DNA from 4 places in the Pseudoalteromonas sp. SaAl2 genome. Region 3 is predicted to be linked to each of the others. Evidence: predicted binding sites of a transcription regulator. Region 3 holds the regulator's gene; each other region holds the start of a gene.
What was found. Region 3 encodes sigma-54, which starts transcription at its own class of promoters, with help from an activator protein. Its sites were predicted from a motif close to GTTGGCACGNNNNTNGNNT; they were not measured.

Region 1 (7,978 bases), 560 kb from region 3:
GAATGGCAGGTTATTTTTCAATATTTTTAGTGCTATTAACTTTAGGTTCGGGCTTAATCTGGTTAATTGATCATTTTATGTTTGCACCTAAAAGACAAGAGCGCTTAGCCTTGGCTACGAGTTCTGCTGGTGGTGAATTAGATGAAGAAACTGCATCGTTGATTGCACCTGAGCCTACAATTACTGAAACGGCAAAGTCTATTTTTCCGATGATTGCAGCGATTACGATTTTTCGCTCGTTCGTATTTGAACCGTTTCAAATCCCGTCAGGCTCTATGATGCCAACCTTATTAGTTGGCGACTTTATCCTAGTACAAAAATACTCATACGGGGTAAAAGACCCGGTATGGCGTACGCAACTGATAGATGTTGCTGAACCTGAACGTGGTGATATTGTGGTGTTTAAATATCCGCTTGATGAGCGTGTGGATTACATTAAACGTGCTATTGGTCTACCAGGTGATAAAATAGTATACCGTAATAAACGCTTATACATTCAGCCTAACTGTGAGCAAGGACAAACTCAGCAAGGTGATTTATTGTGTAATGAGTTTAATAAGATTGATATGGAAATCATCAATCGTGACGAATTTAAGCAAGGCTCTATGGATTTAGTACGTTTAAATGAGAATTTAACAACACTAAACCATGATATTTTAATCAACCCAGAAGCGCTTGAAATGAAAGGGCGCTACTATCAACAACCGGGTACACGTTCTGATGAATGGGTAGTACCGGCTGATCATTATTTTATGATGGGTGATAACCGCGATAATAGCCAAGATAGTCGTGTGTGGGGCTTTGTACCAAAAGAAAACTTGGTGGGTAAAGCCGTCTTTATATGGATGAGTTTTGAATTTGATAATGGCCCAGATGACATTTTACCAGGCTGGGTTCCAACTGGAGTTCGTTTTGAACGCCTAGGTAATATTCAGTAACAATGAAAAAAAATGTAACAGAGTTATATAAAAAAATAGGGTATACATTTACTGATCAAGGTTTACTTGAGCAGGCGATGACCCACCGCAGCCATAAAGGCCAGCATAATGAACGTTTAGAGTTTTTAGGTGACTCGATTCTAAGCTTCGTCATTGCCAATGCACTTTATAGCAAATTTCCAAAAGCCCGTGAAGGTGACTTAAGCCGTATGCGCTCTACTTTAGTGCGTGGGCAAACTCTGGCTGAGTTTGGCCTTGAATTTGGTTTAGGTGACTATTTACGTTTGGGTCCAGGTGAGCTTAAAAGTGGTGGTTTTAGACGCGAGTCTACACTTGCAGATGCCGTAGAAGCGATTATTGGTGCTGTATTCTTAGACTCCGGTATCGATGTATGTGGTGAGCTAATTTTACAATGGTATGAAGCGCGTCTTGATGCGATTTCTCCAGGTTTAAATCAAAAAGATCCTAAAACCTTACTACAAGAGTACCTTCAAGCCCGTAAATTATCACTGCCAGGCTATACGGTAGTAGATACGAAAGGCCAAGCACACAATCAAACATTCACGGTTGAATGTATTGTTGAAGGTATGGATAGCATTATCTCAGTAGGTAGCTCACGTCGTAAAGCCGAGCAAAAAGCCGCTGAAAAAGCATTGAAGATACTCAAAAATGAATCTTGATACACTGATCCAACCACATGAAGGTGAGCTAGATACCTTTTTGTGGCATGATAGCCATTGTTGGCCGTCCTAACGTTGGTAAATCAACCTTACTTAATGAAATCATTGAGCAAAAAGTAAGTATTACTTCGCGTAAGCCGCAAACAACACGTCACCGTATTATGGGGATTCATACACAAGGCCAGCATCAAGCTGTTTATGTAGATACACCCGGATTGCACGTTGAGGAAAAGCGGGCCATTAACCGTTTAATGAACCGCGCAGCATCAAGCTCGATTGGTGATGTTGAGCTCATTATTTTTGTGGTTGAAGGCACTCATTGGAATGCTGATGATGAGATGGTTCTTAACAAAGTTAGCCAAAGTGGCAAGCCAGTATTATTAGTCATTAATAAAATTGACCAAGTTAAAGATCGTGACTTAGTACTTCCGCATATGAAGTGGCTGGGCGACAAGTTTGATTTTGTCGGTATTATGCCAGTGTCAGCGACACAGGGTAAAAATATTAACTTAATCAAAGATGAAGTAACGAAACGCCTTCCACCGTGTGAATTTTATTTTCCTGATGATTATGTTACAGACCGTTCTATGCGTTTTATGGCAGCTGAAGTTATTCGTGAAAAGCTGATGCGCTTTATGGGTGAGGAGCTACCTTACTCAGTGACTGTTGAAATAGAGCAGTTTAAGTGGCAAGACAATGGTGTTTGGCATATCAATGGCCTGATTTTGGTTGAGCGCGAAACACAAAAACGGATGGTTATAGGTAACAAAGGCGAAAAGCTAAAAGTTATTGGCCGTGAAGCACGCAAAGATCTTGAAGAAATGCTTGATAACAAAGTGTTCTTAGAGCTTTGGGTAAAAGTAAAATCGGGTTGGGCTGATGATGAACGAGCCCTGCGCAGTTTAGGCTATGGTGAAGATTAACTTCTGCTTAAATTAACCTATGGATAGCGACTTCTACACAGCATATTTGTTACACCGACGTCCTTATAGCGACTCACAAGTAATGCTTGATATGCTAGTAGAGGGCGTTGGCCAATTGCGAATGTTAGCCCGTATTAGTGGCCGACATGCAACAAAGCATAAAGCACAATTACAACCCTTCCAAACCTTACTAGTAAATTACACTGGTAAACATGATTTAAAATATATTCAACGCTTTGAATTACATGGTTCGCAATCACCACTTGTAGGTGATCAGCTTTACTGTGGCTTTTATTTAAATGAACTTACTAATCGCATTGTGCCAATTAATGAGCCAATTGATCATGCTTATCAGCTATATAAAACTCACCTTACGCAACTAAACCAGCATCCAAACTTACAAGCCGTGTTGCGCTCTTATGAGTTTCAGTTACTAGAGTTGCTCGGCTATGGTGTTGACTTTACTTTTGATGCGGCGGGCGATCCAATTGATGCGGCGCACACGTATAGTTACTTTGCTGAATATGGCTTTGTGATTCAGGATTTAAAAGGGGATGGGTTTACGGGAGCTCAGTTAAATGCAATTGCAGATCATGACTTTAGTGCGCCTGATGTGCTATATATGGCGAAACAATTAAGCCGTCATTTAATGAAGCCATTGCTTGGTAAAAAACCATTAAAAAGCCGCGAGCTTTTTATTAAATAATTTATATAGGTAAAAAATGAAAGACATTCTGTTAGGTATCAACGTTGATCATATCGCAACTCTACGCCAAGCACGCGGCACAAACTACCCGGATCCAGCTCATGCAGCAAGTGTAGCGGAACATGCTGGTGCTGATGGTATAACAATCCACTTGCGTGAAGATCGTCGTCATATTCAAGACCGCGATGTTTATGTTATGGCGAAAACGATTCAAACCCGTATGAACTTAGAAATTGCAGTGACCGATGAAATGCTGGATATTGCATTAGATGTAAAACCTGAATATGTATGTTTAGTACCAGAAAAACGTGAAGAGCTCACAACAGAAGGTGGTTTAGATGTTGCTGGTAATCTAGACAAAATTAAAGCTGCCACTGCTAAACTCGCTGCTGCTGGTATAAAAGTCTCATTATTTATTGATGCAGATAAAGCGCAGCTAGATGCGGCTAAAGCATGTAATGCCCCTTATGTAGAAATACACACAGGTGCTTACGCCGATGCAGAAAATGACACTGATATACAAAAGAACTTGAGCATATTCGCCAAGGTGTGGAATACGCGGCGGGCTTAGGATTAACGGTAAACGCAGGGCATGGCCTACATTATCATAACGTCAAACCAATCGCTGCGATGGAGGACATTTACGAGCTTAACATTGGTCATGCCATAATCGCTCGTGCTGCTATTGATGGCCTTGATAAAGCCGTACGTGATATGAAACGTTTAATGCTTGAAGCAAGAGCTTAAAGCGGCGAATTCTTAAAAACAAAAAACGACTCAGGTGAGTCGTTTTTGTTAACTATTAATTATGGATTAACAGTTAGTTTCTTCAGCGTTTACGCCTTCTTTAACTTCTTCACAGGCGTCTTCAACACCATTTTGTACGTCTGTTACTGCTTCATCAATACGTTCACCAGCTTCTTCTGCATGATTGTCTTCACAACCCATGATAAAAAAACTTGCAAATAGTGCGATAACGGCTGTTTTAACTGTTGTAGATTTCATAATGTAATTCCTTGTAAGTAATGTATGTATTAGTGTTTAAATTAATTTCTTGTTAAGGGGTTTTGCCTCGAAGCGCACCTGAAACGAGTGAAATAACTAATAATACTAAAAAGATAAAAAATATAATTTTGGCAATTCCTGCTGCGGCACCTGCGATACCACCAAAACCTAACACTGCAGCAATAAGTGCAATAACTAAAAATGTAATTGTCCAGCGTAACATTGTTGTCTCCTTGGTTTGTTAATTTGTTCAGTATAGTTGATGCCAGTTATGTGCCATTGTTAAAAGTACTTTAAAATCAATGTTTAACATATTTATTGAAAAGGTAGACAAGTGGATTATAAGTAATATTTACTTTATTACGTGTAACTTATTCTTAAAACAAAAAATAACGTGTTATTAAACGCCTCTCTTGGTAAGACCAATTTAACATGGCGGGGTGTTTCCTCTTGAATTTCGTGCATATTCAAACTGCTACTATGATTTTTTAATCAATAGTGCGCAGGATAGTTATAACTTTTAACTATATTCATTATTTATATTGTCTATATCTCAGAAAATAATAGCAAAATGTATGGTGTTAACTTTAATGCAGATATGTTAGCTTAATATTAATTGGTTTTACCAATTTACAAAGTGTTGGACTTGATCTATTTCTTTGATATGATTGGTGCATAATTATTTATATAAAGTGATTTTTTACCTATTCAGGTGGTAAATTAAAACGATAAATTTAGTAATCAAGGGGAGCAGCATGGACATAGCACAACTACTTGCTACAGCAGCAAATTTAATGGTCACTGGAATGGTGGGCGTTTTCGTATTCTTATCGCTGTTAATTTCAGCAATTATTTTTATGTCTAAAGTAATGAGCCGTTTTGAAGAGCCTATGGTTGAGGCTGCTCGTACACCATCTATTAAAGCCCAAGGTGTGCCAAGTGCACACATTGCTGCTATCAGTGCTGCAATCGCTCAGTACAAAAACAAACAAAAATCATAAGGGGTGACTCATGGCTAAATTAAAATTAACAGAGCTAGTGCTCAGAGACGCACATCAATCTTTATTAGCAACACGTATGCGTTTAGACGATATGCTACCAATTGCTGAAAAACTAGATAATGCGGGTTATTGGTCTATTGAATCATGGGGTGGGGCAACGTTTGATTCGTGTATTCGTTACTTAGGTGAAGATCCATGGGAGCGCATCCGTGCGCTTAAAAAAAGCAATGCCAAACACGAAGCAACAAATGCTACTTCGTGGGCAAAACCTTTTAGGTTACCGCCATTATGCTGATGACGTTGTGGAAAAATTTGTTGAACGTGCCCATAAAAATGGTGTTGATGTATTTCGTATTTTTGATGCGATGAATGATGTGCGAAACCTTGAAACTGCAATTAAAGCTGCTGTGAAGGTGGGGGCTCATGCACAAGGCACGATTTCATATACTGTCAGCCCAGTGCATACACTTGATATGTGGCTTACTTTAGCCAAGCAATTAGAAGATTTAGGCTGTCACTCAATTTGTATTAAGGATATGGCAGGTTTGCTTAAGCCTTATGACTGTGAGCAGTTGATCAAAGGATTAAAAGAAACTGTTTCTATTCCTATCGCTATGCAATGTCATGCAACAACAGGTTTGAGTACAGCAACTTATCAAAAAGCCATAGATGCTGGTATTGATATGCTTGATACCGCTATTTCGTCTATGAGTATGACCTACGGTCACAGCGCGACAGAAACAATAGTTTCGATTGTCGAAGGTACTGAGCGTGACACCGAGCTTGATTTAAATCAGTTAGAAGAAATCGCTGCTTATTTCCGTGATGTACGCAAAAAAGTATGCGGCATTTGAAGGGAGCTTAAAAGGTGTAGATGGCCGTATTTTGTTAGCTCAAGTGCCAGGTGGCATGCTAACTAATATGGAAAATCAGCTAAAAGAGCAAGGCGCAGCAGATAAACTGGATCAAGTTTTACTTGAGATCCCACGCGTGCGTGAAGACTTAGGTTTTTTACCATTAGTTACACCAACTTCACAAATTGTGGGTACTCAAGCAGTATTGAATGTATTGACCGGCGAAACGTTATAAAACCATCACAAAAGAGACCGCAGGTGTACTAAAAAGGCGAATATGGTTCAACACCAGCGCCAATGAATAAAGAATTACAGGAGCGTGTACTTGATGGTAGTGAGGCAATTACTTGTCGCCCTGCTGATGTACTGCAACCAGAACTTGAAACATTGCAAGCTGAACTATTAAAAGAAGCGCAAGAACAAGGGTTAGACCTTGCTGATGAGCAAATTGATGATGTATTAACATATGCATTATTCCCACAAATTGGTTTGAAATTCCTGAAAAACCGCAATAACCCAGATGCGTTTGAAGCGGTGCCAAGTGCTGAGTCAGCTAAGCAAGACAAACCTTCTTCAAGCAATAAATCTAATAACAACACAGTTAAAGCTGAACAGTACAGCGTAAAAGTTGATGGTAAAGTATATGACGTTGTCGTTGCCCAAGGCGGCGAATTAAAAGAAGTAACACTCAAAGACAGTGAATTAATTCCGCAATCTGCGTCGGTAGCATCGGGTGAAACTTTGAATGCTCCGCTTGCAGGTAACATCTTCAAGATCAAAGTGAAAGCGGGGCAAACAGTTAACGCAGGTGATGTTGTGATGATTATGGAAGCGATGAAGATGGAAACTGAAATTCGCGCTACTCACAGTGGAACTATTGCTGAACTTTTAGTTGCTGAAGGTGACTCTGTTGCCACAGGCGAAGCAATGATTGCAATGGCTTAGGAGTATAGAGGATGGAAGCGTTATTAAACCTCTGGCAAGCAACGGGTATAGCAAATTTCACTTTTCCTGCGTTAATCATGATTGCAGTAGGGTGCTTATTGTTGTACCTCGCAATTGCACGAAACTTTGAGCCACTATTACTATTACCAATAGGCTTTGGCGCTATATTAACAAATATCCCCGTGGCGGGCTTATCAGACCCCGGTGGTTTGCTCTACTACGTTTATCATATTGGTATTGATACTGGTGTATTTCCGTTATTGATCTTTATGGGGGTTGGGGCGCTGACAGACTTTAGTGCTTTAATTGCAAACCCGAGAATGATGTTACTTGGTGCGGCTGCTCAATTTGGTATTTTTGCTACCTTATTTGGGGCGATTTTACTTAACTATGTACCAGGCTTTGAGTTTTCGCTGCAGGATGCATCAGCTATCGCTATTATTGGTGGTGCTGATGGCCCAACAGCTATCTTCTTAGCATCAAAATTAGCACCAGATTTATTAGGGGCAATTGCAGTGGCTGCTTATTCGTATATGGCCTTAGTGCCAATTATTCAGCCACCAATTATGCGTGCCTTAACAACACCAGAAGAACGTAAAATTCAAATGCCACAGTTACGTACTGTATCGAAAAAGGAAAAGATTATTTTCCCTCTAATGGTATTGGGTTTAACTATGTTGTTTTTACCTGCGGCTACACCGCTAGTAGGTATGTTTTGTTTAGGTAACTTAATGCGAGAATCAGGTGTAGTTGATCGCTTAAGTAACAGTGCACAAAATGAGATTATCAATATCACCACGATTTTCTTAGGTTTAGCAGTAGGGTCAAAATTAGCCGCGGATAAGTTTTTAACTGTCGAAACACTGGGTATTTTAGCACTAGGAGCACTAGCGGTTCTCTATTGGTACAGCATCAGGTGTGTTTAT
Region 2 (7,978 bases), 1.5 Mb from region 3:
GCCTAGAAGAGGAAAACTTCGAACAAGAGTGCAATAAGTACCAACAGCAAGAATGCATGGTTATCTTAGGAGCGTTACAAGAGTTTGATCATGAAAGCTTAATTAAGCGCTATCCTGCTGTTCCTTTTTTATTGATTGGCGAGACCTTAAAATCACTGCTGAGCATTGCTAATGTAGTGGGGTTGATTTCTGAGCCATTTAATCATGATGTCACCACTCAACTTTTGCATGATTGCCAGCAATATCAACGCATGTTGCCAAGCGATCACAAACACCAGAAGCCACATAAGTCGTTTGACGGGTTAGTTGGTGAAACAGAAGCAGTTAAAGATGTACGCTTTTTAATTGAGCAAGTAGCTAAAACTGATGCAAATGTGCTTATTTTAGGTGAATCTGGCACGGGGAAAGAAGTGGTTGCTCGCAATGTACATTTATTATCTAAACGTAATTCAGGGCCATTTGTACCAGTAAACTGCGGTGCAATCCCCGGTGAGTTATTAGAAAGTGAATTGTTTGGGCATGAAAAAGGCGCTTTTACAGGAGCTATTTCAGCCCGTAAAGGCCGTTTCGAACTTGCTCAAAGTGGTACGCTGTTTTTAGATGAAATCGGCGATATGCCCCTGCAAATGCAGGTAAAACTTCTACGCGTGTTACAAGAGCGCAGCTACGAACGTGTTGGTGGTACGAAAGCGATACAAGCTGATGTACGTATTATTGCTGCGACTCACCGAAACCTTGAAGATATGATTGAGCAAGGCTCATTTCGCGAAGATTTATATTATCGTTTAAATGTTTTCCCTATCGAAAACCCATCTCTTTCACAGCGTGCTGATGATATACCGCTTTTGCTAAAAGAATTAATGCGCCGTGTAAATGAGCAAAGTGGTACTACAGCCAAGTTTACCGAACGAGCAATTGAAAGCCTAAAAGAACACGCATGGCCGGGTAATATTCGTGAGCTTGCAAATCTAGTCGAACGTATGGTTATTATGTTTCCTGAGAAGGTCGTTGATGTGCCAGATCTTCCTGCAAAATATCGTTATATTGAAGTTGATGCCTATGAGCCTCAATACCCTGAAGAGCTGATGGAACGTGACGCGTTTAATGATATTTTTAGTACGGGCTTTAGTGATTATGATGAAGAGCCTGAGGTTGAGATAGCTGCGTCTGATTCTGGGTTATTACCTGACGAAGGTATTGAATTAAAAGACTACTTAGCTGAGCTTGAAATAAGCCTTATTACCCAAGCACTAGAGCGTTATGATTACGTGGTTGCTCGCGCCGCTGAGATACTAGGGGTAAGACGTACAACCCTTGTTGAAAAAATGAAAAAATATAACCTATCACGAGATTAATTTGAACTCGGAGCTATGTGTGGTGGATCAATCGTTTAAAGATTTATTACACAATGAGAAGACAATGAGGGTAAATGAGAAGAAAAAATGCCACGGGCTTCGAGCGACGAGCTTCAAATACCCTAAAATCTAATACCTTTATTTTTACCTCATAAGCCTAGCTCCTAAACCGAGTATTTTTCAATAATCTCTGCTTTACGAAAACAATTATTACTGTGGTCGTTAACCATACCGCATGCCTGCATGTGCGCGTAAACAGTGGTTGGGCCTAAAAATTTAAAGTCGCGTTTTTTTAAATCCTTAGCGAAAGCCGTTGATGCTTCAGTAATGGCGGGGTAGTCACTTAATTCATTTAAATTACTGACTTGTGGCTGGTTGTCGACAAATTGCCATTGGTAATTGCTAAAACTACCAAACTCTTGTTGAATTTCTAAAAAAGCGCTTTGCATTGTTGATTGTTGCACTGATTTTTAGCCGGTTACGCACAATACCCTCATCGAGCATTAAGCGCTCTATATCGGCTTCACTAAATGAGGCTACGGTTTTAACATCAAAATTTGCAAACGCACGACGATAGCCTTCACGCTTTTTTAAAATGGTGTACCAGCTTAATCCAGCTTGGGCGGATTCGAGCGTTATAAACTCAAATAATTTTTGATCGTCATATAAAGGTACGCCCCATTCTTCATCGTGATAGGCGACATAATCTGGCTTTGATGTATCTAGCCATGGACAGCGGCACAGCTTTTTTTTAGTCATTGTGTGTTTTCCTTGTGTCAGTTTATTGTCGCGCTATTTTTACGCTAAGTTAATGAATTTGGTGAATATAATTTTGGTATAGATCGTGCATTTATCACCATAGAGAACCTTTTAGAGAGTTAACTATGGCACTTGCAAATGTCTTAAAACCACAATTTATCACAGCTAATCAATATAACCCATGCCTGCAACAAGAAGAGTATGTAGGGGAGTTGAGTGAGCTTCGTCAACAAGCGAGTTGGTTAAGTCATTTGGTCGACACTATGCCTGCTGGCGTTATTGTACTTGACGGCCGTGGCATGATTGCTAAGGCTAATCAAATTGCCATTGATATGTTAGGTGAGCCGTTAGAAGGTGAAAAGTGGTTCAGCATTATTCAGCGATCATTTCGTCCTCAGCAAGATGATGGTCATGAAGTCTCTTTAAAAGATGGTCGATTAATCAAGTTAGATATTACAGCGTTAGCGCCAGAGCCTGGCCAGTTAATATTGATGACGGACTTAACTGAAACGCGGCGCTTACAAACGCGTGTTGCCCACATGCAGCGTTTGAGTGCATTGGGTAAAATGGTAGCGTCATTAGCACATCAAGTTAGAACACCGTTATCTGCTGCTATGTTATACGCGGCTAATTTGGGCTCTAAACGTTTACCTGAAACTTCTCGTGGTAATTTTCATACTAAGCTCATGTCGCGCTTGAAAGATCTTGAAACACAAGTAAACGATATGCTGCTGTTTGCAAAAAGCGGTGACCAGCAAGTTGTAGAGCAAGTCTCTATGCAGCAATTGCTAAGTGAAGTCAAAGCTGGCTCAGATGCCATGGTTGCACTTAATAATAGTGAACCTGAGGTTAATTTACCGGAGCCTGATATTGCTATTATGGGTAATAAAACGGCCTTAGCCAGTGCGATTCAAAATTTAATTCATAACAGCATTCAGGTAATTGGCTCAGGTGCGTTAGTGAAAGTAAATGCAGTGAGAGATACCCAATCTGAAAGTCATGTGCGTATCAGTGTATGCGATAACGGGCCTGGGGTTGATATGAGTCAAGCTGAAAAACTTTTTGAACCTTTCTTTACCACTAAAAGCCAGGGTACAGGCCTTGGCTTAGCCGTTGTTAGCTCCGTAGCGAGTGCTCACCAAGGGCGAGTTGAAGTGGCTAACAATACACAAGGCGGCGCATGCTTTAGCATTTTACTGCCTATATGTACTGAACCTAAACCGGTGGAGGCATTATGAGTAATAACACTATTTTAGTTGTTGAAGATGACGCAGGTCTTCGCGAAGCGCTGATTGATACATTAGAAATGTCGGGTATTGCATGTGTTGCAGCCGACAGTGCTGAGCAAGCAATGTTGCTACTAAAAAAAGATAATTTCTCGCTAGTGGTTAGTGATGTTCAAATGGGGGTGATGAGCGGGCTCGATTTATTACGCAGCATTAATTTAAACTACCCTGATTTACCTGTACTCATGATGACGGCATACGCCACTATCGATGATGCAGTTGAAGCCATGCGTTTGGGGGCTATTGATTACATGGCAAAACCATTTGCACCTGAAGTGCTATTAAATATGGTCAGTCGCTATTTGCCAGAGCCGGAAAAAAGAAACTGATGGCCCAATTGTCGCCGATCCATCAAGTATCCAATTATTAGAGCTTGCCAGCAAAGTGGCAAAATCTGATGCCAGCGTAATGGTGTTAGGCCCAAGTGGCTCAGGTAAAGAGGTGCTGGCTCGTTATATTCATGATAAGTCAGAGCGCTCAAGTGAACCGTTTGTAGCAATTAATTGTGCGGCAATACCAGAAAACATGCTTGAAGCCACTTTATTCGGTTATGAAAAAGGTGCGTTTACCGGGGCTATTCAGGCTTGCCCTGGTAAGTTTGAGCAAGCCCAAGGCGGTACTATATTATTGGATGAAATTACCGAGATGGATTTGAGCTTACAAGCTAAATTACTACGTGTACTGCAAGAGCGTGAAGTTGAGCGCTTAGGTGGACGTAAAACAATTAAGCTTGATGTACGCGTACTTGCAACCAGTAACCGAGACTTAAAAGAGGCTGTAAGTGAGCACCAGTTTAGAGAAGACTTATATTATAGACTCAATGTATTCCCCTTAATGTGGCGGCCTTTATGTGAGCGCCCAGGTGATATTGTAGTACTCGCCAATCACTTAATTGAGCGACATTTAGCTAAGAGCAAAGAGTCAATTGCCCGCCTTAGTGAGCAAGCACAACAAAAGTTACTCTCTCATGCATGGCCGGGTAATGTTCGAGAACCTCGATAATGTGATCCAACGAGCGTTAATTTTACGCCAAGGTGATGTAATAGATGAAAGCGCCATTTTTATTGAAAATCTAACAGCGACTGCTTTCGCAGGTAAAACCGCTACTACCAGTCAAGCTTATTATGATGCAGTCACGCCAACTATTGCAGCAAAAACAGAGCCGACAGAACCGATGACTGAATTACCAAGTTTAGACTCTGGCACATATAAAGATGAGCTAAAAGATAAAGAGCATCGCATTATTCTTGAAACACTCACTCGCTGCCAAGGTAAGCGTAAAGACGTAGCCGAAACTTTGGGGATCAGTCCTCGAACTCTACGATATAAGCTAGCACAAATGCGCGACTTAGGAATTGCATTACCAGCTTAACCCCTCAATGAGCTCCATTATATAGTAACGCTCAGCACTGCTGAGCGTTACTATGTCAAAACCCTGACACGTCCAATGCTGTCTAAGTTGTTGAATTTAAATGTTGTATTTTATGGCATGGTTTGTGCTTTATTAGGTTATTAGTAAAGTGCATCGTCAGAGATAATTATGAAAATTCAAAATAGTGCGTTATTCCAAGAAATGCAGTCAATGGCTTTAGAAGCTGGCCGTAGTAACACAAGTAATGTGATCCCAACGCAAGCTCAACCTACTTCGTCTGCACAATTTGGTGACTTATTAACTAACGCTCTCGACACCGTTAATAATCATCAACAAGAAGCAAAACAAAAAGTAACGGCTTTAGAAATGGGAGATCGCAGTGTATCGCTTGCTGAAGTGATGATTGCATCGCAAAAATCATCAGTTGCTTTTGAGGCGACAGTTCAAGTTCGTAATAAGCTTGTTGAGTCTTATAAAGAAATCATGAACATGCCTGTTTAATTAGGTAGTGGAGAATTATTGTGGCGCAATCTAATCAATCAACCGACTTAGCATTAGCTGGTGGCGGTATCGACCAAGCTGATAATGACGATCAACAAGAGCAAAAATCAGGCTACTTAAGCGCATTAAATGGTGTTGATGTATTGCGCCAAGTGACTTTGATCATCGCCCTAGCTATCTGTCTAGCTATCGCAATTTTTGTGATTATTTGGGCTCGTCAGCCAGATATGCGCCCGCTGGGTAAAATGCCGACAGAAGAGTTAATTCAAACCCTTGATTTTTTAGATGCGCAAAAGATTGAATATGAGCTGGATGGCAATGTCATTTCAGTTGCAGAGGGTGAATATCAGAATATTAAACTGCTTATGACCCGTGAAGGGTTAGATCAAGCGCCGAGCTCTGGCACTGATATTATAATGCAAGATATGGGCTTTGGTGTAAGTCAGCGTTTAGAGCGTGAACGCTTAAAGCATGGCCGTGAGCAGCAGTTAGCGCGTACTATTGAAGAATTAAAAAACGTCACCCGTGCTAAAGTATTACTCGCTATTCCAAAAGAAAATGTATTTGCTCGTCGTGAAAAAAGAACCTTCTGCTACAGTGGTTTTAACACTCAAGCGCGGCAGAATGCTTGATAGTGAAGAAGTTGACTCAATTGTTGATATTATTGCCTCCGCGGTGCAGGGCCTATCACCAGCACGAGTCACAGTGACTGACCAAAATGGCCGTTTACTTAATTCAGGTTCGCAAAGCTCATTAGCGGCACGTTCTCGTAAAGAATATGATATTGAACGTAAGCGTGAGCAAGAGTATCTACAAAAAATTGACAGCATCTTAATGCCAGTAGTTGGTATGGGCAATTATACTGCGCAAGTTGATTTAAGCATGGACTTTAGTGCAGTTGAAGAAACGCAAAAGCGTTATAACCCAGATTTACCTGCGGTTCGTAGTGAAACAACATTTGAAGAGAATAACATTGGTGGTCTTGCGGTTGGTATTCCTGGTGCATTGACAAACCAACCACCAGTCAACTCTGATATTCCTGAAATTGCGGGGCAAGGAGGAACGGGTACAGGTACATCTCCGAGCAGAAGTCATAAAGAAGCTACCCGTAACTATGAGCTAGATACTACAATTTCACATAAGCGTCAGCAAACAGGTGTTATTCGCCGTATCAGTGTGTCAGTTGCGGTGGATTACTTGCCCACTGTGGGTGAAAATGGTGAAACCACTATGGTACCGCGCTCAGTTGAAGCACTGTCAAATATCCGTCGCTTATTACAAGGTGGGGTTGGCTTTGATTTACAGCGTGGTGATGCATTAGAAGTCGTTACGGTTCCTTTTGTTCGTGAGCAATTAGACGTGTTAGAAGAAGTACCACTTTGGGAGCAAAGCTGGTTCATGAAGGTTGTTCGTTTAGTACTCGGCGCATTAGTTATTATCGTATTGATTATGGCTGTGGTTAAACCTATGCTGAAACGTTTAATTTACCCAGACGACACACTTGAAGAATATGATGATGATGCACTAAGCTCAGGCGTTGATATTGGCGATAACACGCTAGATATGCTAAATAAAGATTTTGATTCTGCTTCGGTTGGCTTCTCAAGTGATGGTACACTGCAACTACCAGACTTACATGGCGACGAAGACTTACTTAAAGCCGTTCGTGCCTTAGTTGCGAATGAACCAGAACTATCCTCACAGGTTGTGAAAGCGTGGTTAACCGAAGATGACTGATCAAGACTTAGAACAAAAACAACTGCCAGCAGCATTCGATGTTGATAAATTAGACGGCGTAGATAAAGCAGCAATTTTATTGTTGAGCTTGTCGGAAGAAGACGCAGCGCAAATTTTAAAACACCTTGAACCTAAGCAGGTGCAAAAAGTGGGCATGGCGATGGCGGCAATAGATGATTTATCACAAGCCAAAATAAGTGCAGTTCACAACTTGTTTATTGAACAAATACAAAGCTTTAGTACTATTGGTTTCCAATCTGAAGACTTTATTAAAAAGGCGCTTACCGCAGCGCTGGGTGAAGATAAAGCTGCCAGCCTAATTGATCAAATAGTTATGGGATCAGGCGCGAAAGGTTTGGATTCATTAAAATGGATGGACTCAAAACAAGTTGCCAATATTATTCGTAACGAGCATCCACAAATACAAACCATTGTTTTATCGTATTTAGAGCCAGAGCAATCAGCTGAAATATTAGCGCAGTTCCCTGAAAAGGTACGTTTAGATTTAACCATGCGGATAGCCAACCTTGAAGAAGTTCAACCAGCGGCATTGCAAGAGCTTAATGAGATCATGGAAAAACAATTCGCAGGTCAAGCGGGTGCACAAGCTGCTAAAATGGGCGGCCTAAAAGCTGCTGCAGACATAATGAATTACCTAGATACTAATATTGAAGGTCAGCTAATGGACTCTATCCGTGAGCATGATGAAGAGATGTCGCAACAAATTCAAGACTTGATGTTTGTATTTGAAAACCTAATGGACGTTGAAGACAGAGGTATTCAAGCTATCTTACGTGAAGTGCAGCAAGATGTACTGATGAAAGCGATTAAAGGTACGGACGAAGCATTAAAAGATAAAATATTGGGTAATATGTCAAAACGTGCTGCAGACATGCTTGCAGATGACTTAGAGGCCATGGCGCCAGTTCGAATCAGTGAAGTAGAGGCGGCACAAAAAGAAATATTAT
Region 3 (7,978 bases):
GTATCAGCTTTTAAATCTAAATCACTTACTAGCTCCATTAATACTAAGTTATCTGTTGCGGCCATTGCTTGGTCTAAGCGACGTTCGAATGCTTCTGCAGATATAATCCCATGACTGTAGTTATAGATTAATTGATCAATAACTTGTTCGCGTACTTGTTCGATTGGGCGATCTTCTATTTTAACTGTCATGATGGTATCCCTATATAATGGCTGTATTATTTTTCTACTTCGATAACTAAAGCAAAGCTCAGGCCAATAATTAACTTATTAAAATTCAGTTGCTTATTTCCCACTCTCAATTTTTTAATAGTAATATTAACGACAGATTAATAAAAACAACGACTAAATGGTAAATCTGACACAAGCAGAACAAATTACCGAATTGTTTGTAAATTATTACCAAGTGAATATCGCTATAAAATACCACCTCACCATAAGTCTTTGATTTAAATAAAATTAAAAGTTGGCTTGATGTTCGCATTAACCTAAGTGTCTTTAATCAAAAGGAGAAAGATTATGAAAACATTTAACAAATCTATGATTGCGGCTTTAGTTCTTGGTACAACAGCTATGGGTGCACAAGCAAGCAGCTGGGAAAATGAAAGTAAAGATGCTTGGATTGATGGTAAGGCGGAAACAGTTCTTTTAATGAACACTAATCTTAACAACTTTGACATTAACACTGACGTAAAAAATGGCAAGGTTGTGCTAACCGGTAAAGTCGAAAGCGACTTAGATAAAGAGCTTGCTGAAGAGCTTGTATTAAGCCTTGATGGTGTAAATGATGTTGATAACGAACTGACTGTCGTTAAAAATGTTGATACCGATCACAAACGTATGAAATCTGATGTTGATGACACTGAAAGCGATTTGACAGACGCAAAAATTAGTACTGTGATCACGACACGCTTCTTATTTAATTCAGAAGTTGGCGGTACAGATATCGACGTAGATACTGATAAAGGTGTAGTTACACTTAAAGGTACTGTTGAGTCAGAAGCTGAAAAACAACTAGCGATGAAAATTGCTAAAAATGCTGAAGATGTTCGCAATGTAGTTGATGAGCTAACTGTTGTTGCTGAATAATTACTTATTATGAAATGCCCAGCTAGGCTGGGCTTTCTTATGCATTTTAACAAATTGGCAAGGAGCGATAACAATGGATTTAATACGAATTATCTTATCAGTGTTGATCCCACCACTTGGTGTTTTTTTACAAGTTGGTTTAGGGGCACAGTTTTGGATTAATATTTTGTTAACATTACTAGGGTATATTCCTGGTTTAATTCATGCGATTTACATAATCGCCAGACGTTAATTAAGTCTTTGCAATGCAAGTCTTACAAGGAGGAACTATGGAACATGTACAAAAGGACTCTCAGCAAAGAAAAGCTGAATGTGCAACGGCTTTATGGACAGCTAAGCAGTGGAAGCAATTTATGGATTCATGAGCAAGGATTGAATGTAGCACGATGGATGTGACAAGGATTGAATGTAGCACGATGGATAAGTGACAAGGATTGAATGTATCACTATGGATTAGTGCAAGGAAGAACAAACTATATGGTTAGCTGTTGTATCAGTAGTTTTAGGATAAATTAGCGGATAATATTGTGGTTTCACATGGATAAATAAGGAGATTACTAGGATGGTAACTATCAAATCATAAGTGCATGCTTATCTAATGAGAGCATGCACTTATGAATACTTCTTAAAACGATTTAATTAAAAAGAACCTTGAACCTAAATAAGTAACCAAGTCGCAGTACCTAAAAAGGCGAATATACCAACAATATCTGTGATTGTTGTTAATACAACACTGCCTGCGAGTGCAGGATCAATTTTCATTTTTTTAAGTAGTAATGGAATACTAGCACCCGCAATACCTGCAGCAACCAAATTCATAAACATAGCAAACGCTAAAACGCCACCCAGTTTAAAAATCCCATTGCCAAATAGCAACAACACCGGCTATTAAGATAGACCAAACCATACCGTTTATTGCACCAATTGCGAGCTCTTTTAACATTAAAAAGCGTTGGTTTGTTTGATTGATGTGACCCACAGCAATACCGCGGATCACTAAAGTTAAAGTTTGGCTACCTGCAACGCCACCCATTGAAGGCACTATGCCGTTAAGTACCGCAAGGATTGGCAATATGGCCAAGGTATTTTCGAAAAAACTCGCTACGATAGCGGCCAGAAGAGCTGTTAATAAGTTTACACCTAACCACACAGAACGCTTCTTCGAACTTTTTAATATGGGAGCGAAGGTATCTTCTTCATCATCAAGACCGGCTAAGCTTAACAAGCTGTGTTCAGCATCTTCACGGATTACATCTACAATGTCATCGATTGTGATACGGCCAAGCAAATGGTCATTATCATCAACGACGGGTGCCGATATCCAATTGTGTCGCTCGAATAGTTGGGCAACTTCGCTTTCATCCATGGCGATTGAAATTGATTCGCAGTCTTCATCCATTAAGTTGCGAATGATTTTGTCTGGCGGGTTAGTTAAAAGCGTTGTGAGTGACATAGCACCGAGAAAACAATTGTGTTTATCTACAACGTATAAGTCATCGGTACCTTCAGGTAACTCTCCGCGTAGGCGTAAATATCGAAGCACCACATCAATTGTAACGTCAGGACGAATAGTCACCGTATCCGTATTCATAAGAGCACCAGCAGAGCGCTCTTGATAAGAGAGAGCTTGTGTTGCACGCTCTCTATCTTGGCTATCCATGGCCCCAACTACGTCTTGGTAGACGGTATCAGGTAGACTTCTTAAAACCTCCCCTAAGTCATCATGACTCATGTCTTCTGTCGCCGCAGCTATATGCTCTGGCTCCATTTGCGCGATGATACCTAATCGTACGTCTTCAGAAAGCTCCTCTAAGACATCACCTTGTACATCAGGATCAACTAATTGCCAGAGTAGTTTACGGATCTTGTGCGGGGAAGATTCGAGTAATAATGCTGTGTCACAAGGAGCTGTTTTTGCCAACATTCGCCTAACTTGAACAAATTGACCACTATTGAGTGACTTGGTCACTTGTTTTAGTTGTTGTAGTGGGTAATCTTGTTCAAAAGCTTCAGGCATTGGCGTCCTTAGGTTACAAATTTTATTGGGTAGGGTGATAGTAAGCTAGAATTTTTTGCTTTCCTATCGTTATTTAGTTTAACGCAATTTTAAAAAAAGTGCGCTATTCATGCTCATGAAAGCGCTGTTCGATTAGCTCACCTATTGCCGCTAATGCCGGCTTGGCGTCTGGCCCTTCACAGACTACTTTAACTTCTTTACCTTGGCTGCTTTCAAGTAGCATTAAAGCTAAAACGCTGTCACCAGCAGCTTGTTTATCGTCTTGATATAAGGTAATAGTCGCGTCAAACTTCAGCGCGAGCTGAGCTAAAACGCTGGCAGCTCGTGCATGTAATCCTAATTTATTTTTGATTAAAAAAGTGTCTTCTAAATGCATATCAAAGCCTATAGCAGATATTATTCTTGTTCACGATGACGGATTTTTACATTGCTATGACTCATTGCAAAACTTTCACCTATAGTTTGCGCCAAGTAGACAGAGCGGTGTTGCCCGCCGGTACAACCAATAGCAATAGTTAGATAGCTGCGGTTATTACGCTCTAAGTGAGGCAGCCAAGTTTGTACAAAGGTCTGAATCTGCCAAGTAAACTTTTGTACTATGCTGTGGCTAGCTAAATAGTCTTTTACTGGTTGATCTAGGCCTGTAAGTGGCTTTAGCTCAGGCTCCCAGTGTGGGTTTGGTAAAAATCGGGCATCAAATACGTAATCAGCTTCTTTAGGGATACCGTGCTTAAAACCAAAAGATTCAAAAGTGATAATTAACTTTTTATCTTTTTTACCTAAAATCTTCTCACGAATTGATTCTGCTAATTGGTGAACGCTCAACTCTGTTGTATCAAGAATAAAATCAGCACGAGTGATCAATACATCAAGCAATACTTTTTCTTGTTTGATGGCTAAATCAAGGGGCAGAGAATCTAACGATAAAGGGTGCAAACGGCGAGTTTCAGAAAAGCGTTTGATCAGCGTTTGGTCGTCACTGTCTAAATAAAATAAAGTTGGGTTTGCAAAGCCAGGTAAATACTCAAGAATGTCATTAAACTCTTCTTGTTCTTTTGGCAGATTGCGCACATCAATACTAACTGCTGTTTTATCATAGTTATCAGAAACGCTTCGTACGAGTGAAGGCAGCAAGTTCACAGGAATATTATCAACACAATAATAACCTAGATCTTCTAATACGCGAAGGGCAACAGATTTACCAGAACCTGAACGCCCACTGATGATAATTAACTCCATGTAATGACTCCTTCACTTTCCTAAGACAGCTCGACAATAACTTGGTATAAGTCGTGGTCAGATTTAGCGCTACGTAATTGTTTACAAAAAATCTTTATCGTTAAGTTTATCAGCAATTGTGGCCAAGGTCTTTAAATGAAGTTGGCTGTCACCATCAGGTACGATGAGTGCCACAAATATATCTACAGGACGGTTATCAATCGCATCAAAGTTAATGGGCGTTTCGCTCACTAGTATCAGTGCTAATGGAGTATCAACACCCGTTATTCTACCGTGAGGAATAGCAATTCCACGGCCAATACCTGTGCTACCTAATTTTTCTCGATTAAGTAACGAGTTAAGAATTTCTTGTTCTGAAAGGTGAGGGAGTTGTTCATGAGCCAACTGGCTAATAAATTCTAAAATTCGTTTTTTGCTATTAAAAAGGACCGCAGCTTTACTGCAGTCCTTACAAGTAAGTGAACTTAGTTTCATAATATTAGTGTCGAGCGTGCTTCTCTTTGTGTTTGATAACTTGACGGTCTAGTTTATCTATTAGGGCGTCAATCGCAGCGTACATGTCTTGATGTTCGGTTGAAGCAAATAAATCAGCACCACTGAGGTGTATTGTGGCTTCTGCTTTTTGGCTTAGCTTTTCTACGTCTAAAATGACGTGCACGTTGTTTATATGATCAAAGTGCCTTTCAAGCTTTGCAAACTTATTGTGTACATAGTCTCTAAGTGAATCGGTAATTTCTACGTGACGACCAGTTAAATTCAGTTGCATAAGCATTTTCCTTCTTTGTTTTTTTACGCCTTAAATCAAACTCTTTCTTTGATTCGACGGTGGAATAGCCAGTGACTCGCGATATTTTGCAATTGTACGTCTAGCTACTTTGATACCTTGCTCTGCCAATATATCTGCAATTTTGCTATCACTCAATGGTTTCGCTGAGTTTTCTGCGCTAATTAATTTTCTAATTAATGCGCGGATCGCTGTAGATGAACATTCACCACCGTTTTCAGTGCTCACATGGCTTGAGAAAAAATACTTTAACTCAAAAATCCCTCTTGGGGTGTGCATGTACTTTTGCGTGGTAACACGTGAGATGGTTGATTCATGCATCTCTACCATTTCAGCAACATCGTTTAATACCATAGGGCGCATTGCTTCAGGGCCATGCTCAAAGAACCCTTGTTGCTGTTGAACGATACAGTTGGTTACTTTAAGTAATGTGTCATTACGGCTTTCTAAACTTTTTATAAACCACTTTGCTTCTTGCAAGTGGGAGCGAATAAATTGGCTGTCGCTACTCGATTTAACCGAGCGAGACATAGCTGCATATTGGCTGTTTACTCTAATTTTAGGCATGCTATCGGGGTTTAACTCAACAACCCAACGGCCTTTAATTTTCTTTACTGAGACATCTGGAATAACGTATTCAGACTCTTCACGTACGATGCTATCCGCAGGCTTTGGGTTTAGACTGTGGATGAGTGTCATCACTTCTTTAAGTTCATCTTCCTTAAGCTTAGTCTTTTTCATCAAAGTGCGATAGTCACGACTGGCCAATAAATCGATGTGTTCAGTTAAAATCATTTTTGTCTCGCTAATCCAAGGAGTTGCGGGGTCAAATTGATTTAGTTGAATACATAAACATTCTTGCAAGCTGCGTGCACCAATACCAATTGGGTCAAACAGTTGAATACGTTTTAAAACGGCTTGCACTTCATCAAGCTCAATTTCTTCTTCGTTATTATCTTTATTTAGGCTCTCTGCAATGTCTTCACAACTTAGAGTTAAAATACCTGACTCGTCGATAGCTTCGACAATGGCAATAGCGATCGCCTCGTCGGTCGGACTAAATGGGGTGAGCTGTAACTGCCACATAATATATTCATGCAAGGTTTCGGTTGAAGCACCTTGATAAATAGATTCATCTTCAGGCATCGGGCCTGATGAGCTGGCAGGAGCAGCACTCATGTACTCATCCCAGGTCACATCCATAGCCATGTCATCACTTACTGTGTCTTTATTAAGTGCTTCGCTGCTTTCTTGTTCGTATTCGCTGGGTGTTTCATCGGCTGAGGCACTTACTGTGACATCGTCAGTGTCTTGTTTTTGTTCATTTTTGCCAGCCGTTTCATCACCAAACTCTTGCTCTTCGACCTCAAGTAATGGATTGCTGTCGAGTGCTTCTTGAATTTCTTGCTGGAGATCCAATGTACTTAACTGCAATAAGCGAATTGCTTGTTGCAGTTGTGGTGTCATTGTAAGTTGCTGGCCCATGCGCAGCTGGAGTGATTGCCTCATTTATCTCTAACAATCCTTTTATTGTGTTGTCATAATTTAGTTTAGCAGATAGTTAGCTGAGTGTTGCTTTATAGCCTAAATTGCTCACCCAGATATACATCGCGAACTGTTTGGTTGGCAAGTACATGCTCAGGAGTTCCTGATGCAATTAACTCCCCATGAGAAACTATGTAGGCTTTTTCACAAACATCAAGGGTTTCTCTTACATTATGGTCGGTTATTAGTACACCGATGCCACGGTTTTTAAGGTGCTCGATAATCTTCTTTATATCTAACACTGAAATGGGATCAACACCAGCAAAAGGCTCATCTAATAGGATAAATTTAGGATTTGCGGCTAAAGCACGCGCAATTTCAACACGGCGGCGTTCACCACCTGACAATGCCATGCCTTGACTATCACGAATGTGTTGAATGCTAAATTCATCAAGTAGGCTATCTAAGGCTTCTTCACGGGCTGTTTTATTTAGCTCTTTACGGGTTTCTAAAATCGCCATCAGGTTTTGGTAAACGGTCAATTTACGAAAAATAGATGACTCTTGTGGTAAGTAGCCAATACCCAAGCGAGCACGGCTGTGCATGGGTAATAATGTAATATCGTTATCATCAATACTAATTTTACCTTTATCGCTGGGCACTAAGCCAACAATCATATAAAAAGTGGTGGTTTTGCCTGCGCCATTAGGACCTAGCAGACCAACAATACTCCCAGCGCTAACTTCTAAGCCAACACTTTTTACAACTTGGCGGCCCTTGTAGCTTTTTGCTAAAAACTCGGCTTTTAATGTACTCATGGCTGGCCTTTTGATTTTTTGCTATCGACAGGTACTAAAATTGTATGCACGCGGTCATTTGAGTCTTCGCCTCTTTCAGCACTTATTAGCTGCTGTTCCATATCGTAGGTGATGCTTTTAGCGTTAATTTTTTGCCCTGCTTGGGTTACTTTCGCATTACCTATTAAAGTTAACAGGCGCTTTGCTACATCGTAACGAACTTCATCAGCACTGGCGCTCATTAGAGTGCCATCGGTTTGTTTTTCTTCAAAGTATGCAGGTTTGCCTGTGGCCACGAGTAACTGTTTATTATCGCCTAAGTCTTCACGTTTATGTACTTCGAGGCGATCTGCTTTAATTCGGCGGTTACCATGGATAATTTCAACGTTTTTTTCAAAAATACCGACATTAGATTTAAGCTGAGCTTGTTGTTTATCAGCGCTGATTGATACCTGATCGGCCGGTGGTGTTGTATCTTGGGCAAGGCTCGAAAATGCAATGAGTAAGCTTGGAATGATAAATATGTTGGCTAGTTTATTGGTCATAATATATGGTTCGCGTATGGTTA
Region 4 (7,978 bases), 1.5 Mb from region 3:
TTAATTTTTAAAGGGGAGGAATTAAAATTGAGTGTTTTAAAAGAGTAAGGCAAGACTTTGCCTTACTCTGGGGTTATTTATAAGTAATCAAATAAGGAAAGATTAGCCAGTCGGCCAAAAGTTGCCTGTGATGCCTGTAAGGCCGTTTCTTGCTTTGTTAGCTCTGTAATCGCTTCGGCCATATCTAGTTCAACTAAATCTGCGCGAGACGCTTTATTGTTTATATCTAAATCGGCGTTTGATTGTGTTACTTTTTCTGTGGTATTTAAACGTCCGCCTAGGCCAGCTTGAGTTAATGATACTTGATTCTTACTGTTATCAATTTGTGTCATAGCATCTGCGAGGACTTGGTCGTAATCATCTTGGCTTATTGTCGAATCGGTTAGACCAGCTATTAAATCATTTAAGGTGTTTAGCACATTCTCCTTTTGCGGTGCCTCTAGGGTAAAGTCTACTTGCCCTGTTGCAACTGGATTGATATCTATTTCCATCCCTGCAAATTTGATTTGTGTCCCCTCGAAACTTCCTGACTCAATTACCGTACCGCCTTGCTCTACTTGGTAAGTATTTGGCGTACCGGCTGTTGTAATTATATTAAAAGTATTAGCCCCAGCAGCGGCAGTGGGATCGGCGTTATAATTTGCTTTATGGAACTCATCAAATTGACCTTGTTCACGCACGTAAACTTTAGCACTAGTGATTCCACCTGAAACTGTGGCATCATTTGACTCAACATTTAATCGGGCATCAACTTTTTCAAAAATCTCAAAGCCATTGTCGCTCGATTTAACATCAACTCCTGCTGCAATTTTTATTTTATGCTGCCCTTGATCGCCATTATAAGTATATTTTCCTGTTGACGAATCAAATGAGTAGGTTTGAGTATTATCTTGATAACCAGAGAATATGTATTTCCCATCTTCAGTTTTGGCATTCATTAAATCAAGAACACTACTTTGAATTGCTTTTATTTCTTCTGCGATACCCTCACGGTCAATATCAGAATACGCACCATTACCCGCTTGAATAGCAAGAGTATGCGCTTTTTCTAAAGAGCCTTTAATATTATCAAGTACACTATCTTGAGTCGTAAGCCTACTAGTTAGCATAGTGATATTCTTGCTATATTGTTCATTTGATTCAATACGATCAGTATAAAGCATGGCTCTAGCTGTGGCTGCGGGATCGTCAGATGCAGTGAGCACTTTTTTTTGCGTATTAACTTGCTCTTGTGCTTTATTGACATTTTGCTGGCCATTTAAGATTGAATTCAATCCATTTTGGTACATTAAATTATTTGATAAACGCATAATTACCTCGCAGCACTCAGAAGTGTGTCAAAAATTGTTCGGGCTGTTGAAAGCACTTGTGCAGATGCAGCATATGATTGTTGAAAGCGCAGTAAATTAGCCGCTTCTTCATCTAAATTAACCCCAGATAAAGACTCGTACCAGGCCTCTGACTGCTGTGCAAGTGCATCAAATGCTGCACCGTTAGTCATAGCTTGGTTGGTAATAACACCAATATCAGTTACTAAACCCGCGTATGATTCGTTAAAGGTTTTATGATTATCAGCTGTCGATGAGCTAACCACATTTTGACGTACTAACTCACCACTTTGTAATTCCGCCAATTTGAGGCCATTGCGATTGTCATCAAAACCGCCTTCGTTAAATTCAAGAGTGAAAGTATCCCCGACAGCAGGAGTGCCCTCTATATTAAAATCGAAGCCATAAGTGTCATAAGGTGCGCCAGCTTGCGAAAGTATATTCTCAGCGGGAGGTGTTATAGTAAAAGTTGTTGTACCACTGGCATCCGTTATAGAGTACTCATTAGCATTAGCGGTTTTAACTAAACTAACATCACCATTTGCAAGGCTTGGTGGTGATGTAATAAAGCCACCAGAAGTAACACTTGTTACTGTGCCAGCAGAAATGTTTGCACTCCCCGTATTATTAATATCATCGGCAGTTCTAATGGGTGATGCGAGAGCTAATGCGTCTGGGCGATCGGTTGCAAGCTCGAGAGTTGACGCCGCCTGTGAATTTAGTTTAAGTTGAAACTTGTCACCAACATTACTTGTACCTGAAACATTTATTTGTAATCCATAAAGCTCAACCCCAGGGTTATTTGTGGAATCAATAACACCACCGGTAATAGTCGCTGTTGAAGCACTACCTAGTGGCTCGCCTTTATTATCTATTGGCTGAATCTCAACCGTATTCGCCGCCGTATAAGTAATAATGAAATCACTGGCCGGTAATTCGCTGCCCATACCTGGTTCGACGGTTCCGGTCATGACTGAGCCACCTGTATTAGCTTGATATGCAAATGCATCGACTGTTGGTATAGTGAATATATCACCTCCCAAGTCACCATTCCCATCCATCCCTAGCTTATTTTGTTCATTAAAGGCATCAGCTAAAGCTAAGCCCATCTGCCCTAATTGGTTTTGTGCTGGGACTAAAATATCATCACGAAAGGCGAGCAAGCCGCCTATTTTACCCTTTAATGAGCTTGTATCCACTTCAAGTGGTATAGCTGCGCCACCGTTAACATCTAGGTGAAGCTCTTTAAAATCAGGATCCGGGTCACCTGTCATCGAAAACAGATTAAATGTACCATCTTGCATAACTAATGATTCACCAGTTCCCATAAACAATAGCTTTTCCCCATTAGGACCGTCTAGAGTTTCAATATCGACTAACTCAGATAGCTCTCGGATTGCTAAATCGCGCTGATTATATAAAGTGCTAGACTCCCCTTCGCTACGAGTACCGTGCACTGCGGCAATTTGTTTATTCAATGAACTAATATTCTGCACTAAAGTGTTTGCCTCATCAGCAAATATTTCTAACTGCTCATTCACGACATTTTTTTGATCAAACACAATTCCTGACAAACGATCCATTTGTTCGATTAAGTTTTCTGCATCTGTCATAACTAGTGAACGTGCAACAGAAGATGAGGGTTGATTAAGGCTTTCCTGTACATTATTAAATAATGAATTAATACTGGAAGATAAGCTATTCGACTCTTCTGAGAATAATGTATCAACACGACTAGCTTCTGTTACAAATTGATCAAAAAAGGCTTTGTTTGAGGTATCACGATTCAATTGCTTTTGTGCAAATTCATTGATCAATCGATACGTTTCACCACGACCAACTTGATTGTCGATCATAGTCAAATGCTCTGTACGCTCTCGTACGTAGCCTTCTGTATTTACATTGGCGATGTTTTTACTGGTCGTTTGCAACAATTCAGAGTTAGCACGAACTCCTGAGCTTGCAATGTCAAATAAATTAAACGACATCTTAGTTTACTCCTTGGCGAACCAATGTTGCTGCCAATGTTTTAAGCTCAGTACGATTAAGCACTTGCTTTATTTTATCAGCATAATTGGGATCGGTTGCATAACCTGCTTTTTGTAATGAATCTAAAAATGCGGCAGGTTTTGCTGTATTTTCGAGGGCTTCTTGATAGCGTGGGTTTTCATTTAAAAAATCAACGAAATCGTTCACACTATCTTTAATGGATTCGTACGCTCTAAAGCTTGCTTGCTTTTTAACAGGCATACCTTGTTCAAATTCTAGTGTCACTTTACTGGCTTTATCGCCTTGCCAACTGCGGTCAGATTTAATATTAAAAAGATTATTACTACTACTGCCATCAGCTTTGTTAATAATATGTTTGCCCCAGCCGGTTTCAAGTGCAGCTTGTGCGACCATAACCGCTGGATTCAAGCCAATCTTTTCTGCAGCCGTTTTAGCGTGTTCCCATACGGTTGTAATAAATGATTCAACGTCATCAAAGTTATTACTTTGTTTAGCTGTATTGTCTATATTTGTTGTCGGTTTAACCTCTGCTGACTCTGCATTTTTGATAGTGCCGTTAGCACGTTTATCACTGGTAAAGTCATCCACCGAGCGCAGTACAGAGCCTGGCATAAACTCTTTACCATCTGGTGATAATTGCTGCACAATAAGATCAGCAAGCCCTAACGAGCCATTAGATGACAGCTCAACAGACAGTTGTTGATCGTGCATTTCTTCAAAAAACTTTACCCCGCTTGAATTAAACGGGCTGTCTTTATCTTCAAATGCTTCATTAGCTTTACGCATACTTTTTAACAGCATCTGGGTAAAGATAGATTCAAATTGTGCCGCGGCTTTTTTTAAGGCTTCTTTTGACGCGTCACTTGAGGCATCACTTTTTAAAGCACTTTGACGTAGAGAGTCTAAGTTGCCTAAATCAAAAAAGTTTTGCTTATCGAGGTGATTAGTATCCATCAGCTTTTTGACACAATAATTAATAATAAAATTAACAATGCAATAATTGAGCCAAACAAACCATAACAAGGAAGTTGTAATGAGAGGGGCTAGACTCCAGTTACCTAGAGCCTAGTAAATTAGAAAACTAAATGACCACTAACTGGCCGTTAATTGCACCCGCTTCTTTAAGCGCCTCAAGAATCGCCATTAAGTCACCAGGGGCTGCGCCTACTTCATTAATTGCACGTACTAAATCATCTAAGCTGACACCTGGGTTAAACACAAAAGCCCGTGAATCATCTTCATCAACATCGATAATGCTTTGATTGGTGACTACAGTTTCGCCTTCGCTAAAGGCATTTGGCTGCGATACGTTTTGCTGTTCGGCAATCGTCACTGTAAGACCGCCATGGGTAATTGCCGCGGGTTGCAGCTTGACATTTTTACCTATTACAATAGTACCTGTTCGAGAATTAACGATAATTTTTGCAGCAGTATCTGCCGGCTTAAATTCTAGATTCTCAAGGGTCGACAAATAAGCCACCCGCTGTGAAGCATCCCGTGGGGCTATTACACGAATCGATGCTGCATCAATTGCTTGGGCGCTATCCGGGCCAACTAAGTTATTAATTGTTTGCTCTAAACGTTTTGCAGTTGTGAAATCAGGGCGATTTAAATTAAAGGTAATGTAATCCCCTTGCATAAATGGGCTTTTAATCGCTCGCTCAATTATCGCGCCATTTGGAATACGTCCAACCGTGGGTGTGTTGATAACGACTCGGCTACCATCTGCGCCTTCTGCACCTAAGCCCCCAACAATCAAGCTACCTTGTGCAATTGCATAGGTATTACCATCAACCCCCTTAAGGAAAGTTTGCAGTAACGTACCGCCACGTAAACTACCCGCACTACCGATTGATGAAACCGTGATATCAATTGTTTGCCCTGGTTTTCTAAAAGGCGGTAATTCAGCGTGAACAGCAACAGCGGCCACATTTTTAATTTTCGGTTTTAAACTACTGTCCATTGTGATGCCAAAACTATTGAGCATCGCTTTAAAGCTTTGTTCTGTGTATCGGCTCTGTTCGCCAGTACCAGGTAAACCAACAACCAAGCCATAACCAACAAGTTGATTTGAACGAACACCTTCTACCATAGAAACATCTTTAATGCGTTCAGCAGCGGCAGTTAAGTGCCACCCAAGCAGACAAATACCAATAAATACCTTAAAACCATTCATATTCAATGTCCTTTAAAAAGGGAATAACGCGCTACTAAAGAATCGTGTTAGCCAACCAGCACTTTGCGACTCTTGCATTTGCCCTTTACCTGAATATTGAATACGCGCATTCGCAATCCGGTTTGACGTTACTGTATTATCGGCCGTCACATCTTGTGGCCGTACAAGTCCTTCTAGGCGAATAAACTCTTCACCTGTATTAAGGGTTAGCCACTTTTCACCACGTATCACTAAGTTACCATTTGGTAGAACACGCATTACATTAACTGAAATATCACCGAACAAGCTATTCGATTGATTAGATTTGGAATCACCTGTAAAAGAGGAATCAGAGCCGATACCAAACTGAATGCTATCTCCACCAATATTAACGGGTAAACCACCTAAACCAACAACTGGATCAAGACTGGCATTACTTTCTTTATCGGTTTCTGTTTTTGCGGCTTTTGAGGCCTGAGTCGACTCTTGTAGTTTTACCGTAATAATGTCGCCAGTTCGAAGCGCTTTTTTATCTGAGTACAAGTCGTTAGCTGAGTAACTATCAAATAATGAACCTGTAGCCACAACTTGCTCTGCCACAGGATCTGGGTACATTGGCGCATAATATGGGTCATCCTGAACCACGTGGGTATTTTGAGTGGTCATACAGCCACTTAATATACATGCCCCGCTAAAGACAATGATTAAATTACGCATAATGCTGCCCTTACTCATTAAAGTTGCTGATTAATGTAACTAAGCATTTCATCAACAGCTGAAATTACCTTTGAATTCATTTCATAAATACGTTGTGTTTCAATTAGATTCACAAGCTCTTCAGTCACATTCACATTCGATGTTTCAAGTGAGCCTTGCACAATCGAGCCTAAGCCATCAATACCCGGGTTACCTTGAACCGGCGCGCCACTTACTGCTGTTTCGGTGTAAAGGTTTTGCCCAATAGGCTCAAGACCCGATGGGTTAATAAAATCACTAATGGTTAACTGCCCGATCACCACGTTATCAGCCTCACCGGCAATACGTACCGACACTTCACCATCTTGCGATACAGTAATTGATTGTGCGTCATCAGGTACATTCATCTCTGGTTGAATAGGAAAACCTGCACCTGCTGTAACAATACGGCCGTCTTCATCGGTGGTAAATTGTCCGTTACGTGAGTACGCAATATTACCGTCGGGTTGTAGTACTTCAAAAAAGCCTGAACCAGATATCATCCAATCCAATGAGTTTTCAGTGGTAAGCATATTACCTTGAGAAAAGTTCTTTTGGTTAGCAACCACTTTAGCACCGGCACCTAACATCAAGCCCGATGGCATTTCAGTGTCTTGTGAAGAGCGCCCACCTGGTTGATTGATATTTTGATAGAGTAAATCTTCAAAGACAGCACGGCTTTTTTTATACCCAACGGTACTGGCATTGGCTAAGTTATTTGAGATAACCGATATATCGGTTTGTTGGGCATCTAAGCCTGTTTTACTGATCCATAATGCAGGATTCATATTAATGTCCTCTCAATTAGGTTAAACAATGCGCAGCAATTGGGTATGACGTTCGTCAATTTCTTCTGCTGTTTTCATTAACTTAACTTGTAATTCAAATTGGCGTTGATGGCTTATCATATCCACCATTTCATGTACTGGATTCACGTTTGACATTTCAAGCGTGCCGCTCATAACTTTTACGTTTTGCGAGATATCACAAAAGCCACATAAATCATCTTCTAGTTTATCGGCTTTAGGACGAAACAAGCCGTCGTTGCCTTTTTCAAGCTGAGTGTTATCCGCTTCGATAACCTTTAAACGATCAACCACTTCTAAAAAGTTAGCCGGCGCACCTTGGGGGCGTACTTGAATTGATCCGTCTTCACTAAACTCCACCTTTTCAATCGGTAGCGGTAAAATGATAGGACCACCCGCGCCAACTACTTGACGCCCATGGCTCGTTATTAACGCACCATCTGGAGTGATATTTAAAGTACCGACCTTGGTATAAGCTTCGTTTCCCTGGGCATCTTGAACGGTTAGCCAACCTTTATCGCTCATCGCAATATCTAAATCACGGCCGGTTTCAACAATACCCCCCGGAGGTCATATTTGAACCTGGACGCTCTTGCATGGAAAAGACGCGCGTAGGTAAGCCTTCACCAAATGCTTGCATAGACCTTGCTTGTGCAAAATCAGCTTTAAAGCCAGTGGTGTTAGCATTGGCTAAGTTATTTGCTTTGAGCGCAAGGCCCCGCATACTTTGCTTAGCCCCTGACGCTGCAATGTAAACCATCTTATCCATAACATCGACTCACGTTAAAAAATCTATATTAGAGATAAATGCAAAATAAGTGCCACAATAATTTGACAGTAAAAATACACTGATAAGAAATAAAAAAGGCTGCCTGAATTGGCAGCCTTGGTGTCGGATTATAATAATATTCGCTATTAACGAATTTGCAGGATACTTTGCTGAA

Region 1: the regulator sigma-54 is predicted to act here: its motif matches at 4,515-4,533, upstream of ACU8V8_RS11700 (DUF1328 domain-containing protein).
Region 2: the regulator sigma-54 is predicted to act here: its motif matches at 4,884-4,902, upstream of fliE (flagellar hook-basal body complex protein FliE).
Region 4: the regulator sigma-54 is predicted to act here: its motif matches at 4,330-4,348, upstream of flgJ (flagellar assembly peptidoglycan hydrolase FlgJ).

What each region holds. Positions count from the first base shown of each region.
Region 1 covers NZ_CM129605.1:2,472,543-2,480,520, reverse strand. Annotated here, with positions in the region: gene lepB (signal peptidase I) at 3-938, shown strand; gene rnc (ribonuclease III) at 941-1,618, shown strand; gene era (GTPase Era) at 1,666-2,541, shown strand; gene recO (DNA repair protein RecO) at 2,561-3,247, shown strand; partial or broken gene pdxJ (pyridoxine 5'-phosphate synthase) at 3,264-3,994, shown strand; gene ACU8V8_RS11705 (hypothetical protein) at 4,061-4,252, opposite strand; gene ACU8V8_RS11700 (DUF1328 domain-containing protein) at 4,305-4,475, opposite strand; gene ACU8V8_RS11695 (OadG family protein) at 5,008-5,253, shown strand; partial or broken gene oadA (sodium-extruding oxaloacetate decarboxylase subunit alpha) at 5,264-7,052, shown strand; partial or broken gene ACU8V8_RS11685 (sodium ion-translocating decarboxylase subunit beta) at 7,064-7,978, shown strand, end outside.
Region 2 covers NZ_CM129605.1:737,144-745,121, forward strand. Annotated here, with positions in the region: gene ACU8V8_RS03455 (sigma-54 dependent transcriptional regulator) at 1-1,355, shown strand, start outside; partial or broken gene ACU8V8_RS03460 (DNA-3-methyladenine glycosylase I) at 1,520-2,114, opposite strand; gene ACU8V8_RS03465 (sensor histidine kinase) at 2,240-3,352, shown strand; partial or broken gene ACU8V8_RS03470 (sigma-54-dependent transcriptional regulator) at 3,349-4,772, shown strand; gene fliE (flagellar hook-basal body complex protein FliE) at 4,941-5,273, shown strand; partial or broken gene fliF (flagellar basal-body MS-ring/collar protein FliF) at 5,294-7,010, shown strand; gene fliG (flagellar motor switch protein FliG) at 7,003-7,978, shown strand, end outside.
Region 3 covers NZ_CM129605.1:3,029,803-3,037,780, reverse strand. Annotated here, with positions in the region: gene ACU8V8_RS14365 (LiaF domain-containing protein) at 1-191, opposite strand, end outside; gene ACU8V8_RS14360 (BON domain-containing protein) at 519-1,088, shown strand; gene ACU8V8_RS14355 (YqaE/Pmp3 family membrane protein) at 1,162-1,320, shown strand; partial or broken gene mgtE (magnesium transporter) at 1,746-3,105, opposite strand; gene ACU8V8_RS14345 (HPr family phosphocarrier protein) at 3,209-3,481, opposite strand; gene rapZ (RNase adapter RapZ) at 3,502-4,344, opposite strand; partial or broken gene ptsN (PTS IIA-like nitrogen regulatory protein PtsN) at 4,365-4,818, opposite strand; gene hpf (ribosome hibernation promoting factor) at 4,823-5,110, opposite strand; gene ACU8V8_RS14325 (RNA polymerase factor sigma-54) at 5,141-6,637, opposite strand; gene lptB (LPS export ABC transporter ATP-binding protein) at 6,706-7,431, opposite strand; gene lptA (lipopolysaccharide transport periplasmic protein LptA) at 7,428-7,955, opposite strand; gene lptC (LPS export ABC transporter periplasmic protein LptC) at 7,945-7,978, opposite strand, start outside.
Region 4 covers NZ_CM129605.1:707,339-715,316, reverse strand. Annotated here, with positions in the region: gene flgL (flagellar hook-associated protein FlgL) at 78-1,310, opposite strand; gene flgK (flagellar hook-associated protein FlgK) at 1,313-3,316, opposite strand; gene flgJ (flagellar assembly peptidoglycan hydrolase FlgJ) at 3,318-4,292, opposite strand; gene ACU8V8_RS03305 (flagellar basal body P-ring protein FlgI) at 4,420-5,514, opposite strand; gene flgH (flagellar basal body L-ring protein FlgH) at 5,527-6,210, opposite strand; gene flgG (flagellar basal-body rod protein FlgG) at 6,228-7,016, opposite strand; partial or broken gene ACU8V8_RS03290 (flagellar basal body rod protein FlgF) at 7,038-7,803, opposite strand; gene flgE (flagellar hook protein FlgE) at 7,950-7,978, opposite strand, start outside.